Regions from separate parts of the Mycobacterium sp. IDUB_9 genome, predicted to be linked through region 2. Evidence: riboswitches for the same ligand, from Rfam matches in the RefSeq annotation. Region 2 holds a riboswitch; the other holds the start of a gene.
The links. Region 2 has a riboswitch for cobalamin ahead of ACZY08_RS08045 (ABC transporter substrate-binding protein). Riboswitches for the same ligand answer to the same signal wherever they lie in the genome.

Region 1: another riboswitch for cobalamin. It lies ahead of metE (5-methyltetrahydropteroyltriglutamate--homocysteine S-methyltransferase); the one in region 2 lies ahead of ACZY08_RS08045 (ABC transporter substrate-binding protein).

Annotation. Positions count from the first base shown of each region.
Region 1 is NZ_JBVAXU010000007.1:24,826-31,231, reverse strand. Features, by position in the region: gene ACZY08_RS24785 (MspA family porin) at 1-192, opposite strand, end outside; gene ACZY08_RS24780 (MspA family porin) at 284-976, opposite strand; gene ACZY08_RS24775 (hypothetical protein) at 1,468-1,989, shown strand; gene ACZY08_RS24770 (sensor domain-containing protein) at 2,048-2,722, shown strand; cobalamin riboswitch at 2,799-3,003, shown strand; gene metE (5-methyltetrahydropteroyltriglutamate--homocysteine S-methyltransferase) at 3,131-5,404, shown strand; gene ACZY08_RS24760 (class I SAM-dependent methyltransferase) at 5,499-6,308, opposite strand.
Region 2 is NZ_JBVAXU010000001.1:1,643,351-1,649,756, forward strand. Features, by position in the region: gene rlmB (23S rRNA (guanosine(2251)-2'-O)-methyltransferase RlmB) at 1-49, shown strand, start outside; gene ACZY08_RS08000 (GIY-YIG nuclease family protein) at 53-673, shown strand; gene ACZY08_RS08005 (SLC13 family permease) at 684-1,925, opposite strand; gene ACZY08_RS08010 (MBL fold metallo-hydrolase) at 1,916-2,836, opposite strand; gene ACZY08_RS08015 (type B 50S ribosomal protein L31) at 2,852-3,106, opposite strand; gene mrf (ribosome hibernation factor-recruiting GTPase MRF) at 3,103-4,281, opposite strand; gene rpmB (50S ribosomal protein L28) at 4,354-4,590, shown strand; gene rpmG (50S ribosomal protein L33) at 4,590-4,754, shown strand; gene rpsN (30S ribosomal protein S14) at 4,754-5,059, shown strand; gene rpsR (30S ribosomal protein S18) at 5,059-5,322, shown strand; cobalamin riboswitch at 5,323-5,455, shown strand; gene ACZY08_RS08045 (ABC transporter substrate-binding protein) at 5,499-6,406, shown strand, end outside.

The DNA.
Region 1 (6,406 bases), on a different contig from region 2:
TTTCCAGCCGTCCGGGGTGGTGACGACGCCCGGCTCGGCGGAGGCGACGAGTCCGTTGTCCGGCGGTGGGCCGGCATCCACCGGTGCCGCGGGGTCCGGCGGCGGCGGTGGCGGGTCGGCGGACGCCAGCGGCGCCCACGCTACCGGGGCCAACAGGCAGACAGCAGCCAGGGTGGCGAAACGATTCAACATGCGGGAACTTGTGCCTCTCATGGGTTTCGAATCAGAGGGATCGACGTCGTGATCAGTGCGATACATGGTCGGTGTCGTCGCCGGGCCGCGGTCAGACGGCCTTGGTGACGCCGAGGTACGTGATGACGTCGTCGGTGTTGTCGGTGGAGCTGGTCAGGGTCGCGTAGGTGCGAATGAACGACTGCCCCGCGCACTGATCGAACTTGATCCGAACGCCCGTGATGGTCACGCGGGTACCCGTGCCCTTGAACGACTTCTTGTCGATCGGGACGATCGTGACCGTTCCCGGCTTCAGATACACCTTGCCCTGCAAGCTGATACCGGTGCCGCCGCCGACATCGCCCGCGGACCCGGTGAACGGAATCTTGAGGCTCGGGGTGAAGCTGAGACCGGGGTTGATCTCGGCCTCGTCGCTGATGATGCCGCAACCGATCTGAGCCCCGGCCTCAAGCGTGCCGCCGGTCAGTTTCGTCTTGCCACCGCCGGAGACCTTGCCGTTGAAGGTGCCACCGACGAGATACTCGCGTGACGAGATCGCGGTGGTCAGCGGTGCGACCGGCAGCAGGGTCTCGTTGGAGCCGACCACGGTCACGTGCCAGCCGTCCGGGGTGTCCAGGACGCCGGGAGGTGAGGACGGCACCGCGCCGGTGTCCGGTGGGGGTGGGGCAGGCGCGGCGGCAACCGCGGGGTCCGGCGGGGGCGGGGGATCCGCTGATGCAAGGGGCGCAATCGCTACAGGGGCCAACATGCAGACTGCAGCCAGGGGGGCAAAACGACTCAACATGCGTGAACTTGCGCCTCTCGTGGTTCTGGACCCAGTCCTTCTGCGACGCGCCGTGGTCGTCAGAAGCCAATGGGCCCAAGGAATCTGTCGCGACGAATCATTAACCGGTTGCGTTTCGATTCGGTGAACAACGCCCCAACAACTGCCGCCGCGTTTCCGTCCAGCTGAAGTTCTCGAACCTGTGAGGTTGCTGGGAAACGCCCTGCGCCGCAGCGCATTACATATATGAGGCATCGGCGACGGCGGCCGACGCACAATGGACGACCGCCAGGGGGAACGGGTTGGCCGGGTGTTCACCTTTTGGACATGTGAACCCTCGACCGTGTGGTGATCCGGGGGGACGGCAGATGCGTCGGTGAGACGCAGACGTCAACTGTGGCGCTCGGCGCCGAACTGCTATCCGACTGACGGAGGAATCGTTGAGGTGGTCTCAGGTGTACGAACGAGGGATTGCATCGCTGCTCATTGCCTTCAGCGTTGGGTTCGGCGCCATGCCCATGGCACTCGCCGAACCTGGTGACGAGGCCGGCACGCCGGGGCCGGCGGCGCCCGGGGTGCCCGAGCTACCTCCGGTGACGGCGGGTGCGCCGGTGGCAGGTCCGGTCCCGGTACCGGTTGCGAGCACGGATGACGCCGGCGTGCCTGCGGTTACGGCGTGCTCGACGTTTGCCGATGCTCTCGATTCGGCATCGACCTTCTACGGCGATTTCGCGGATTCCATCGAAGGTGTGGAGCGCCCCGACTATGGGGATCCGACCATCAGCACCACGAACACGAGTGGCCGGACGGCGCTGCGTGAAGCTGCCTCGTCGGCGATGAATGCCGCGGGCACGCCGGGGCTCTCGCCCGATATTGCCAACCCGATGCGGTCGTGGTCTTTCGGTGCCACGAAGCTGCTGCTGAAGATGGGCCTGCGGACCGGTGGTCAATCGCTCAACGACACGGCCACCCAGCTCAACACCGACGCCAACAACGCTCAGATGGCTTGCGCCGCCGCGGGCACGCACGCCTGACGGAAACTCAATCGTGTTGGAATGCGCGGTGCGCCGTGCCTTCAGTAAAGGAATGCCCGTGATCCGGCTTGTGATCTCGTTGGTTGCGCTCGTGCTCGTGGCAACCAGCTGTACCGGAAACGGTGACGAGGCCCAGGGGCCGCCGAGCGACGTACCCAGGTCGGCACTAGAGGGACTGCTGCTCAGCACTGAAGAGGTCAACACCCTGATGGGGACCGATGGGATGACGGCGCATCCCGCGGTCACCCAGATGAACGACCACCGCAACCTGCTGCCCAATCTGAATTGCCTGGGGGCGTGGCAGGTCGACGAGGCCGCCATCTACGGGGATCACTGGGCCGCGATGCGTCAGGTCTTGCTCAGGGCTCCGGACAACGACAACTGGGACAACCTGCTGGTGCAGTCGGTGGTGATCTTCCCGTCCGCGCAGGACGCCACCGACTTCCTCAATCAGTCGGCCGACCGCTGGTCCAAGTGCACCAACCACCACGTGAACATCACTCTCAACGGGGAACGGTTGCCCAAGTGGACGAGCGGCGATCTCACGAAGACCGAGTCCGAGCTCACGCTGCCGTTCACCCGCGTCGATGGGGATCAGACGCGCGACTGCCAGCGTGCGTTGGCCGTTGCCGCCAATCTCGTCATGGACATCCAGGCGTGCAAGCCGGACGGTTCATCCGTGACCCAGGCCGCTGATGTGGTGGACAAGATCAAGGCCGCGATGCCGCGCTGACCGGTGCCCGCCGGCGTGCTGCGGGTAGTCTCAGGCTCGCAGCTGGTTTGTCGGTGCCGGGGTGTTTGCGGTGCCGACATCGAGCGCCGCAGGCTGGTTCAGATGCGACGTGAGAGGGAACCCGGTGAGAATCCGGGACTGTCCCGCAGCGGTATGCAGGAACGACCGCCGTCATCAGCACTGGCACGCAGGGATCTGCAGCTGGGAAGCGACGGCCAGTAGGTGCACGGTCTCCGTGCGTGCCTGTGAGTCCGAAGACCTGCCAGCCGTACCGGGCGCGCCGCGCCCGGTGGTTCATCGCCTCGCGGAATAGGCAGTGGCCGAAGGCGGGTCACTCGTGGCGGGTGGCTGCGTTCGGTTCGACGTCTCTTGGCGGTGGCCATCCCCCGCACGCTGAAGGACGTCGTCATGAGCACAACCGCAACACCTTTCGTCGCCACGATTCTGGGGTCGCCCCGCATCGGTCCCAACCGGGAACTCAAGCGCGCCGTCGAGAAATACTGGGCCGGACGGATCGATCGCGATGAACTCGAGTCCGTCGCTGCCACGCTGCGCCGCGACACGTGGGCATCGCTGGTCGCGGCCGGGCTGGACTCGGTCCCGGTCAACACCTTCTCGTACTACGACCACGTGCTCGACACCGCAGTGCTGGTCGGTGCACTGCCGTCCCGGGTCCACGGCATCGCCAATGATCTCGAGCGCTATTTCGCTGCCGCGCGTGGAAACGACGACATCGCGCCACTGGAAATGACCAAGTGGTTCGACACCAACTACCACTACCTGGTGCCGGAGATCGGACCGGACACCAACTTCGCGCTCAACCCGGCGAAAGTGCTCGGCGAGCTGGAAGAAGCTGCAGCCCAGGGTGTCCCGGCTCGACCGGTGATCGTCGGCCCGATCACCTTCCTGGCGCTGGCCAAGGCGGTCGAGGGGGCCGACGCGCCGATCGGACGGTTGGACGTACTCGTCGATGTCTATGCCGAACTGCTGGGACTGCTGGCTGACCACGGAGTGGAGTGGGTCCAGTTCGACGAGCCCGTGTTGGTGACCGACATCCTGGACAACGCTGCCGAGCTTGCCGAGCAGACGTACTCGCGACTCGGTGCGCTGAACAAGCGGCCTTCGGTGTTCGTCGCGACCTACTTCGGCGAGCTGACGGACGCGCTGCCTGCCCTGGCCGGGACTCCGGTCGAGGCCATCGGTATCGATCTGGTGGCCGGCACTGCCGAGAGCTTGGCAGCGGTTCCAGAGCTGAAGGACAAGCTCCTCGTGGCCGGTGTGGTCGACGGCCGCAACATCTGGCGCACCGACTTGGCGGGGACGCTGGGAACCCTGGCCACGCTGCGGGAATCAGCCGCGGCGATCGCAGTTTCCACGGCGTGCTCGACGCTGCATGTGCCTTATACGCTTGACGCGGAGTCGGATATGGATGGGGCGCTGCGCAGTTGGCTGGCTTTCGGGTCCGAGAAGGTTGACGAGGTCGCGGCCCTGGCGCGCGGTCTCAGTGAGGGGCAGGACGCGATCGCGGCCGAAGTGGCCGCCTCCGACGCGGCCATCGCTTCACGCAAGTCCGATCCACGACTCGACAACGGAGAAGTCCGGGCGCGGATCTCGGCGATCGTCGCCTCGGGCTCCACACGCGGACCGGCCGACCAGCGTCGTGCTGTACAGCAGGACCGCCTGAAGCTGCCGTCCCTGCCGACCACCACGATCGGGTCCTACCCGCAGACCTCGGCCATTCGTATCGCCCGTGCGGACTTTCGATCCGGCAAGATCGATGCCGCCGAATACGAACGCCGGATGAAGTCGGAGATCGCCGATGTCATCGGATTGCAGGAGCAGCTGGGCCTCGACGTGCTGGTCCACGGTGAGCCCGAGCGCAACGACATGGTGCAGTACTTCGCCGAACAACTCGACGGGTTCTTCGCCACGCAGAATGGCTGGGTGCAGTCCTACGGCAGTCGGTGCGTGCGCCCGCCGATCCTCTACGGGGATGTGGCGCGACTCGAGCCCATGACCGTTGAGTGGATCACCTATGCCCAGTCGTTGACCGACAAGCCGGTCAAGGGCATGCTCACCGGCCCGGTCACCATCTTGGCTTGGTCCTTCGTCCGGGATGATCAACCATTGTCCGACACCGCTTTTCAGGTGGCCCTGGCCATCCGAGACGAGACCGTGGACCTGCAGTCGGCGGGCATCGCCATCATCCAGGTCGACGAGCCCGCGTTGCGCGAACTGCTCCCGCTGCGCACCAAGGACAAGGCGGCGTACCTACGCTGGGCCGTCGATGCGTTCCGGCTGTCCACCTCCGGCGTCACCGACTCCACGCAGATCCACACCCACCTCTGCTACTCGGAGTTCGGTGAGGTGATCGGGTCGATCGCCGACCTGGATGCCGACGTGACCTCCATCGAGGCGGCCCGGTCTCACATGGAGGTGCTCGCCGACCTCAATGCGGCCGGGTTCTCGAACAGCGTCGGTCCGGGTGTCTACGACATCCACTCACCCCGGGTGCCAGGCGTGGAGGAGATTGCCATATCTCTGCGTGAAGCACTCAAAGCGGTTCCTGCCGAACGACTCTGGGTCAACCCCGACTGTGGCTTGAAGACCCGCACCACTGATGAGGTTACTGCGGCGCTCAGGCACGTGGTCAGTGCTGCAGCGGAAGTTCGCGCGGGATAGCGGCGTTCAGGTCGCCGAGCGTGGGTCTCATGCGCGCGATGGGTTCGATCCCGTGCGCAAGACCCACGCTCGGTGCCGCCTACCCTTCCGGGTATCAGCCGAACTCGATGACGTTGGTTGGTGCGCGGAAACGTTCGAGTGTGCGCGATCGGTAGACGAGTGCCGCGGCGCGCGACAAGACCTTGCCCCGCCCTCCTGGCATCGCAAGCTCGTGTACCGCGAGAACTCCTGGTAGAGAACGGAGCTCGCCGTACCGGTCGGCGGTGAATGAGAATGGCATCGGCGGAGCGGTGTACTGCTTGCTGAGTCTGATGCCGCGTCTTTGCGAGTACCAGCTCAGAAAGCGGGGAACGCTGTCGAAGATCAGCTGTCCGCCCGGAAATCTGTTGGCGCAGATGGCAATGAGATCGAACACCGCATCGTGGTCGAGGTACTGGAACAGGCCCTCGGCAGTGATGAGCACACCGTTGGCGGTGTCCACCTGATCCATCCAGGAGTAGTCGAGGGCGGACTGCGCCAGGTGGCGGAGTCTGTCGGGTGACGGCAGCAATTCTTGACGCAGACGCACAATCGGATCCAGATCCACTGAAAGCCAGATCATCTCGCCATTGTCGAGACGCCAGAAGCTGGTTTGCAGTCCCTCGGCGAGCGCGACCACGGTGGCACGCGGGTGCGTCTGGAGATATCGGCGAGAAGCGTTGTCGAATGCCAGGGACCGCAGCGCGGTGGCTTGATGGGTGTGGCCGAAATGCTGATAGTCGTACCCGAGGCCATCCCGCAACGTGATCGCCATCGGGTCGTCGATGATGCCGTCGGGCCGGGCCGCCTCGGTAGCTCGCTGGTGCAGTGTCAGTAGCGCGGTCTCTGAGATCGCGGTCAGGTGACGAGCGTCGATGACTGGCATGCGCCGACCGTACCCGGCAACGCACAAGCAGCGGCACACGTGTCATGCCGTCGAGAGTCATTGCCCCGGTTGACCGGTCATTGCCGACATCTCGGGAA
Region 2 (6,406 bases):
CGCGGCCGGTGTGGTGCTGGCCGAGATCGCCCGTCAGCGCCGGAGTTAGCCGATGTCAAAAGGGCGAAGCGCCAGCAGCCCGGCAGGCTTTCTCGCCTCTCGGCCGTTCAGCCGGGAGGAAGTGTTCAGCGAGCCGTGCCCGGTTCCCGACGAATCCGGTGCCTACGGTTGGTGGTTTCGCACCGTACCTGCGGGCATCGACGCTTCGGCGTGTGAGCAGCGCGACGGCCTGACACTTCTCTACGTCGGGATCAGCCCCACCAGACCGCCGGTGAGCGGGAAGCCGCCGAGCACTCAGAATCTGCGCAAGCGGGTGAAGTACCACTACGGCGCCGCCAACGCCACCGCTGAGGGCTCGACGCTGCGTAAGACGCTCGGCATCCTGCTCTCCGACGAGCTCGGCTTCAAGTTGCGCCGTATCGGCGCTGGCGACAAGCGGACCTTTGCCGCCGGAGAATCCGTTTTGACCCAGTGGATGGCCGAGAATGCCCTGGTGTCGTGGATGATTCACCCCGAGCCATGGTTCGTGGAGGACAAACTGATCGCCGCGTTCGATCTGCCGCTCAACGGCCAGGAGGCCAACAAGAGCAATGCCTTCTACCCGGAACTGAAGCGCCTGCGGCGCGTCGCGATGAACAACGCGAACAAGCTGCGCGTGCTCAAAGAGTGGTGAGCCCGACCTGCTAACCGCCGAAAAGGCGCAGGCCGAGCCACAATCCGAATACCGAGGTCACCAGGGTCAACGGCACGGTGACCAGCCCCACGCGGGTGAACTCGGTGAAACGCGCCGGCAGCCCTTCGCGATGAACAACATTGCGCCACAGCAGGTTTGACAGCGAGCCGACGTAGGTGAGGTTGGGGCCGACGTTGACTCCGATCAGCACGGCCAAGACGGCGGCCGGTCCGGCGCCGGCCACCAACGGAAGCAGCACCAGCACTGCGGGCAGGTTGTTGACCAGGTTGGCCAACACGGCCGCCAGTGCCGCCAGGCCCAACAGCGCGGGCAACGAGTCCCCGGCCGGAAGCGCCCCGCGCATGACGTCGCCGAGGCCGTTCTGCACGACGGCGTCCACCACCACACCGAGGCACAGCACGAACGCCAGGAACGGCACGTTTACCGCGCGTGCGATGCCGCCGATCGTGCTGCGGCGCTGGGCCAGACTGCGCACACCGAGCACGACCGCCCCGGCCAGTGCCGCCCACGCGGGGGACACGTCAATGACTGAGGTGATGACGAATCCCGCCAGCGTCAAACCCAGCACCACGAGCACGAACACCGGAACCTCGGGTGGCGGCGGCGCCACCTCGGCGGCCGGCCGATTCAACTCTTGGCGGAAAAGCCAACGCAGTAGGACGAATTCGACGCCGATCGCGGCCAGCCAGGGCAGCGCCATCACCGCACTGAACTGGGTGAAGGACAACCCCGCCACCGTGAAGGCCAACAGGTTGGTCAGATTCGACACCGGGAACAACAGCGACGCGGAGTTGGCCAGATGCGCACTGGCGTAGGCATGCGGCCGGGGCGGTATCGCCAGGGCGCGGGCAGTGGCCAGCACCACGGGCGTCAGCAGCACCACGGTCGCATCCAGGCTCAGCACGGCCGTCGTCGTCGCCCCGATGACGAACACCCGGGTCAGGAGCCGCCGGGAATCGCCCCTGCTGGCGCGCGCCATCAGCGTGCCCGCGGCGTGGAACAGTCCCTCGTCGTCACAGAGGTGGGCGAGCACCAGGACGGCCGCCAGGAAGCCGACCACGGGTAGCAGGTGATTCACCTCGGCCAGGGCGTCGGCTCCCGAGGTCACCCCGAACGCGATGAGCAGTCCGGCGGCGGGCACCGCCGCGACTGCTTCGGGCCAGCCGTTGGGGCGCGCCATCGCGAAAGCCAGGACCACGGCCAGCGCGACGAGCGCGAAGGTCAGCGCCAGGGGTCGGACCGTTCCCACACGGCCGGCAGGTGCAGGCTCACCCCGTCCTGCTCTGCCAGCCTGGTCAGCAGCCGCATCGAAACATCCAGGTCGTCACCGGCATACGGCAAGGCGCGCAACGGCTTGTGCAGCGGGCGGAAGAAGTCGTCCCAGTGGATCAGCACCACCCGACGTGCCCCGACCGCACGCACCGTGTGGGTCCAGTAGCTCTCGAAATACTGCTCGGACTGCAGCCCGAGCTGGCCGATTCCGAGGTACACGACCTCCGCCCGCTGCCCGTCAAGGGCGCCCGGCACCGCGCCGGCGCTTCCGATGATCAGTAGGCGGCGGTCGCTCGGCCGATGGTGCACCAGGGCGGACCAGGCCTCACCGCACTTGTACGCCGAGACCTTCACCGGCGGCACGACGGGTGCGGTGATGACGCCGGGGAAGCGATCTGGTGGGCAGTGCTCGGATTCGAACAGCGTCACGTCGTAGCTGCCCAGGGGGACGGCTTCACCGGAGGTGACCGTGACGATCCGATCGGGTGCCAGTCCGCCCCCGGCGCCGACCTGAGCGGTCGACGTGCCGCCCACCAGTCGGGCACCGGTGCGCTCGGCCACTACAGCCGAATCCATGGCGTGGTCGAAGTGGGTGTGCACCGGCAGCACCGCTTCGAGCTTGTCGACGCCCAGGCGGGCCAGGCTGCCGTCGATGCGGGGCAGTGACGGTGCCAGCTTGCCCAGGACAACGCTCGGCAGCGCCGGCCGGGAGAAGAACCCGTCGGTCAGCACGGCCGAGGAGTCGTCGGTCACCAGCAGGGTGCTGACCCCGGCCCAGGTGACCGTGACCGCGGATTGCGGTGTGGCCGCCGGCGCATCGAAATACCGCGCATAGGGGGCCAGGGCGGGCCTGCCGGGCTTGAGCCGCATGGCCCCACCCTATGGCTAGCGGCGGCCGTAACGCCGCCGGAACTTCTCCACCTGTCCGGCCGAGTCGATATGGCGGGCCGACCCGGTCCAGAACGGGTGTGAATCGCTGGTGACGTCGACGACGATCAGCGGGTAGGCCTGGATCCCGTCCGGGGTGGGCCACTCGATGGTGCGCTCACTGGTTGCCGTCGACCGGGTGAGGAACTGGGTGCCGGTCGAGGCGTCCTGGAACACCACGGGGTGATAGTCGGGGTGGATTGCTGGTTTCACTGGGATTCCCCTTCCTGATATGCGGATGTAGCCGGTTCGTCGATTCCGGGCTGGCAGGGTTCTTCGTGCCAATCGCCGAAGGGGTCGGGGTAGTCGGTCCACTGCTCGGGCCGCGCCAGCTCGTCGTCGGTGAGCAGTGCGCCGCGTAATGCATCGATGACATCGCCGGGCCGGGCGCCGCAGGCCAGGACCGTCAGCGATACGTGACGATCGCCGAACTTGTGGTGCCAATCGATCGCGGCCATTGCCAGGCGTTCCGGGTCGGTATAGGCCAGCTCGGTGGAATCCATTGCCGCCAGCCACTTTCCGGCGTTGCTGAAGTGCATTCCGCCGCCGGCGGATTCGATCCACATGACATCGGCCGGGCGGTTGGCCAGCCAGGCCCGGCCGCGGGTGCGCACCACGCCGTCGAGCAGGAGGTCTACGGCGTCGTGCAGACGCAGCGGGTGAAACGGCCGGCGCGCGGCGAATTCGACGATGATGACCTCGTCGTCGGGTTCCAGCGGGGGTTCGCCGGCCAGGAGTGGATCGTGCGGAGTGGCGGTGCGTCCGCGCCGGCTGTTCGGCTCCAGATGGGCGAGGCCGAGCTCGACGTGGTCGGGGCCCACGGTGATGCGGGCGCGAGGTGCGAGCCGGCGCAGCACTGCCAGTGTGGTGGCGTCGGGCTCGTTGAGTACCAGCATGTCGGCGAACTCGGCCTGACCGACGACCACCTGGGCGACCGTGCGTCCGTCGGGGAGTTCCTCGTCGCCGACGGACTGTTGCAGCCAGACCGTCGCGTCCAGGCACGCGATCACCGCGTCGATCGCGACGTCCCTGGCGGCGGGTCCGTCGATGTAACCGGGCCCGACGTGCACCCGGATGGTGTTGATCGCCCAGCACACCGCCTCTGCCTCGAGCCACGGCATCAACTGCACGACGATGCGCTCCACGTCGCCTCGACGGTGCAGCCGTCGCAACAGGATCAGCAGGTCGTCGCGGACCGTGCAGGACACGCAACCGTGGGCGAGCTCGAGCGCGAGTTCGGATGTCCCACCGTTGTCGGACACGGTCCGCAGGACCACCTGGCCGTCAAAGGCGTGGCGCACCAGCACTGTTCCGGGCCTGCGTGCCAACTCTTCCGCTACGCCGTCGCTGTCACCTTGGCCGGCGATCAGCACCACAGGGGTTCGCACGGCACCTCCCTGAGAATTTGTTGTTGAAAACGATTATCATTATCGTAAGGCTACCCCATCCGAAGGAGACCGATGTCTGCCCACTGCCAAGTCACCGGGCGCTCGCCCGGGTTCGGCAATACGGTGTCGCACTCGCACAAGCGCAGCCGCCGACGCTGGAACCCCAACATTCAGAACAAGACCTACTACCTGGCAGGCGAGGGCCGCCGGATCCGACTTCGGGTCAGCGCCAAGGGAATCAAGGTGATCGACCGCGACGGCATCGAGGCCGTGGTGGCCCGCCTGCGTAGCCGAGGGGAGAAGATCTGATGGCCAGCACCGATATCCGGCCGATTGTGAAGTTGAAATCGACCGCGGGGACGGGCTACACCTACGTCACCCGCAAGAACCGCCGCAACGACCCGGACCGGATCGTGCTGCGCAAGTACGACCCCGTCGTCCGCCGTCACGTCGACTTCCGCGAGGAACGCTGATGGCCAAGCGATCCAAGATCGTCAAGAACGAGCAGCGCCGGAAACTCGTGGAGCGCTACGCCGAACGTCGGGCCGAGCTCAAGGAGACCATCCGGAATCCCGCTACCTCACGGGCGCAGCGGGCCGCCGCCGTATCGGCGCTGCAACGCCTGCCCCGTGATTCGAGTCCGGTGCGGCTGCGCAATCGCGACGCGGTCGACGGCCGCCCGCGAGGGCACCTACGCAAATTCGGGTTGTCGCGGGTCCGCGTGCGCGAACTGGCGCACCGCGGTGAACTGCCCGGCGTGCGGAAGTCGAGCTGGTGATGGCGGCCAATTCCAGGAAGAACAACAAGAAGCGCCCCCCGGCCGCCGATCTCAAGAAGCCGAAGCGCAATCAGCTGACCGCCCTCGGCGTGACCGAGGTCGACTACAAAGACGTCCACCTACTACGCACTTTCATCAGCGAGCGGGGCAAGATCCGGTCCCGGCGCATCACCGGGCTCACCCCGCAGCAGCAGCGCCAGGTCGCCACGGCGATCAAGAACGCCAGGGAGATGGCGCTGCTGCCGTTCGCCGGCCCGGCCTGATCTACCATCGACGGCGATAGGGCGACTGCGGATCGTGGAAGCCGGTGTGAATCCGGCGCGGTCCCGCCACTGTGATCGATCGACCAGCCTTGCTGGTAGTCGAGAGCCAGATACGCACCGCAGTCGCCACCTCGCACGTACTGGGGCGGATCTCCCCGGAGAGGACGGGTACGCCCATGGGTGCTCGTTGGCTGATCGCCGGACTGGCGTCGGCGCTACTGGTATCGGGGTGCGCCTCGACCACAGCGCCTGAGACCGCGGGCAACGTCCCGCCGGGATTCCCGGTGACCGTGGACAATTGCGGTGTCAGCACCACATACGACCGGCCGCCGACCCGTGCCGTCGCGCTCAATCAGCATGCGATCGAGACGCTGCTGGCGCTGGGCCTGGAGCATTCCATGGTCGGCACGTCCTACCTCGACGACCGGATCCTGCCCGAATATCAGGCCGCCTACGACAGCGTTCCGGTGCTGGCCCAGGAGTATCCGTCCTATGAGTCGCTGCTGGCCGTCGAACCCGATTTCATCTACGGCGGCTGGGACAGCGCGTTCGACGAGAAGGAGGGCCGCGGCAGACAACGGCTGACCGACGCCGGGGTTCACACCTACCTCAACATCGAAGATTGCCGGTCCGAGCCCGTCACGATATCCACGGTGGATGACGAAATCCGAAGCATCGGAACAATCTTCGGCATCAACGACCGGGCCGAGCAACAGATCGAGAAGCTTCATCGTGAGCTGACGCAGGCCGAGGCGAAGCTGCGCGGCGTGCAGCCCGTGCGGGTCGCGGTCTACGACAGCGGCGAGGCGACGGTGTTCACGTCGGGCGGCAAGGGCATCGGAAACCTGATGATCGAGGCCGCCGGTGGTGTCAACGTGTTCGCCGATGTGCCCAAGGTGTGGGGCGACGTGTCGTTCGAGCAGTTCGCCGAGCGGGCGCCTGAGGTCATCGTGATCTATGACTACGGAGACCAGCCGGTCGCCGACAAGAAGCGATTCCTCACCGAACACCCTCTGCTGCAGCATGTTCCGGCTGTTGTTCAGCAGCGGTTCGCGGTGCTCCCGTTGTCGTCGGTGGTGGTTGG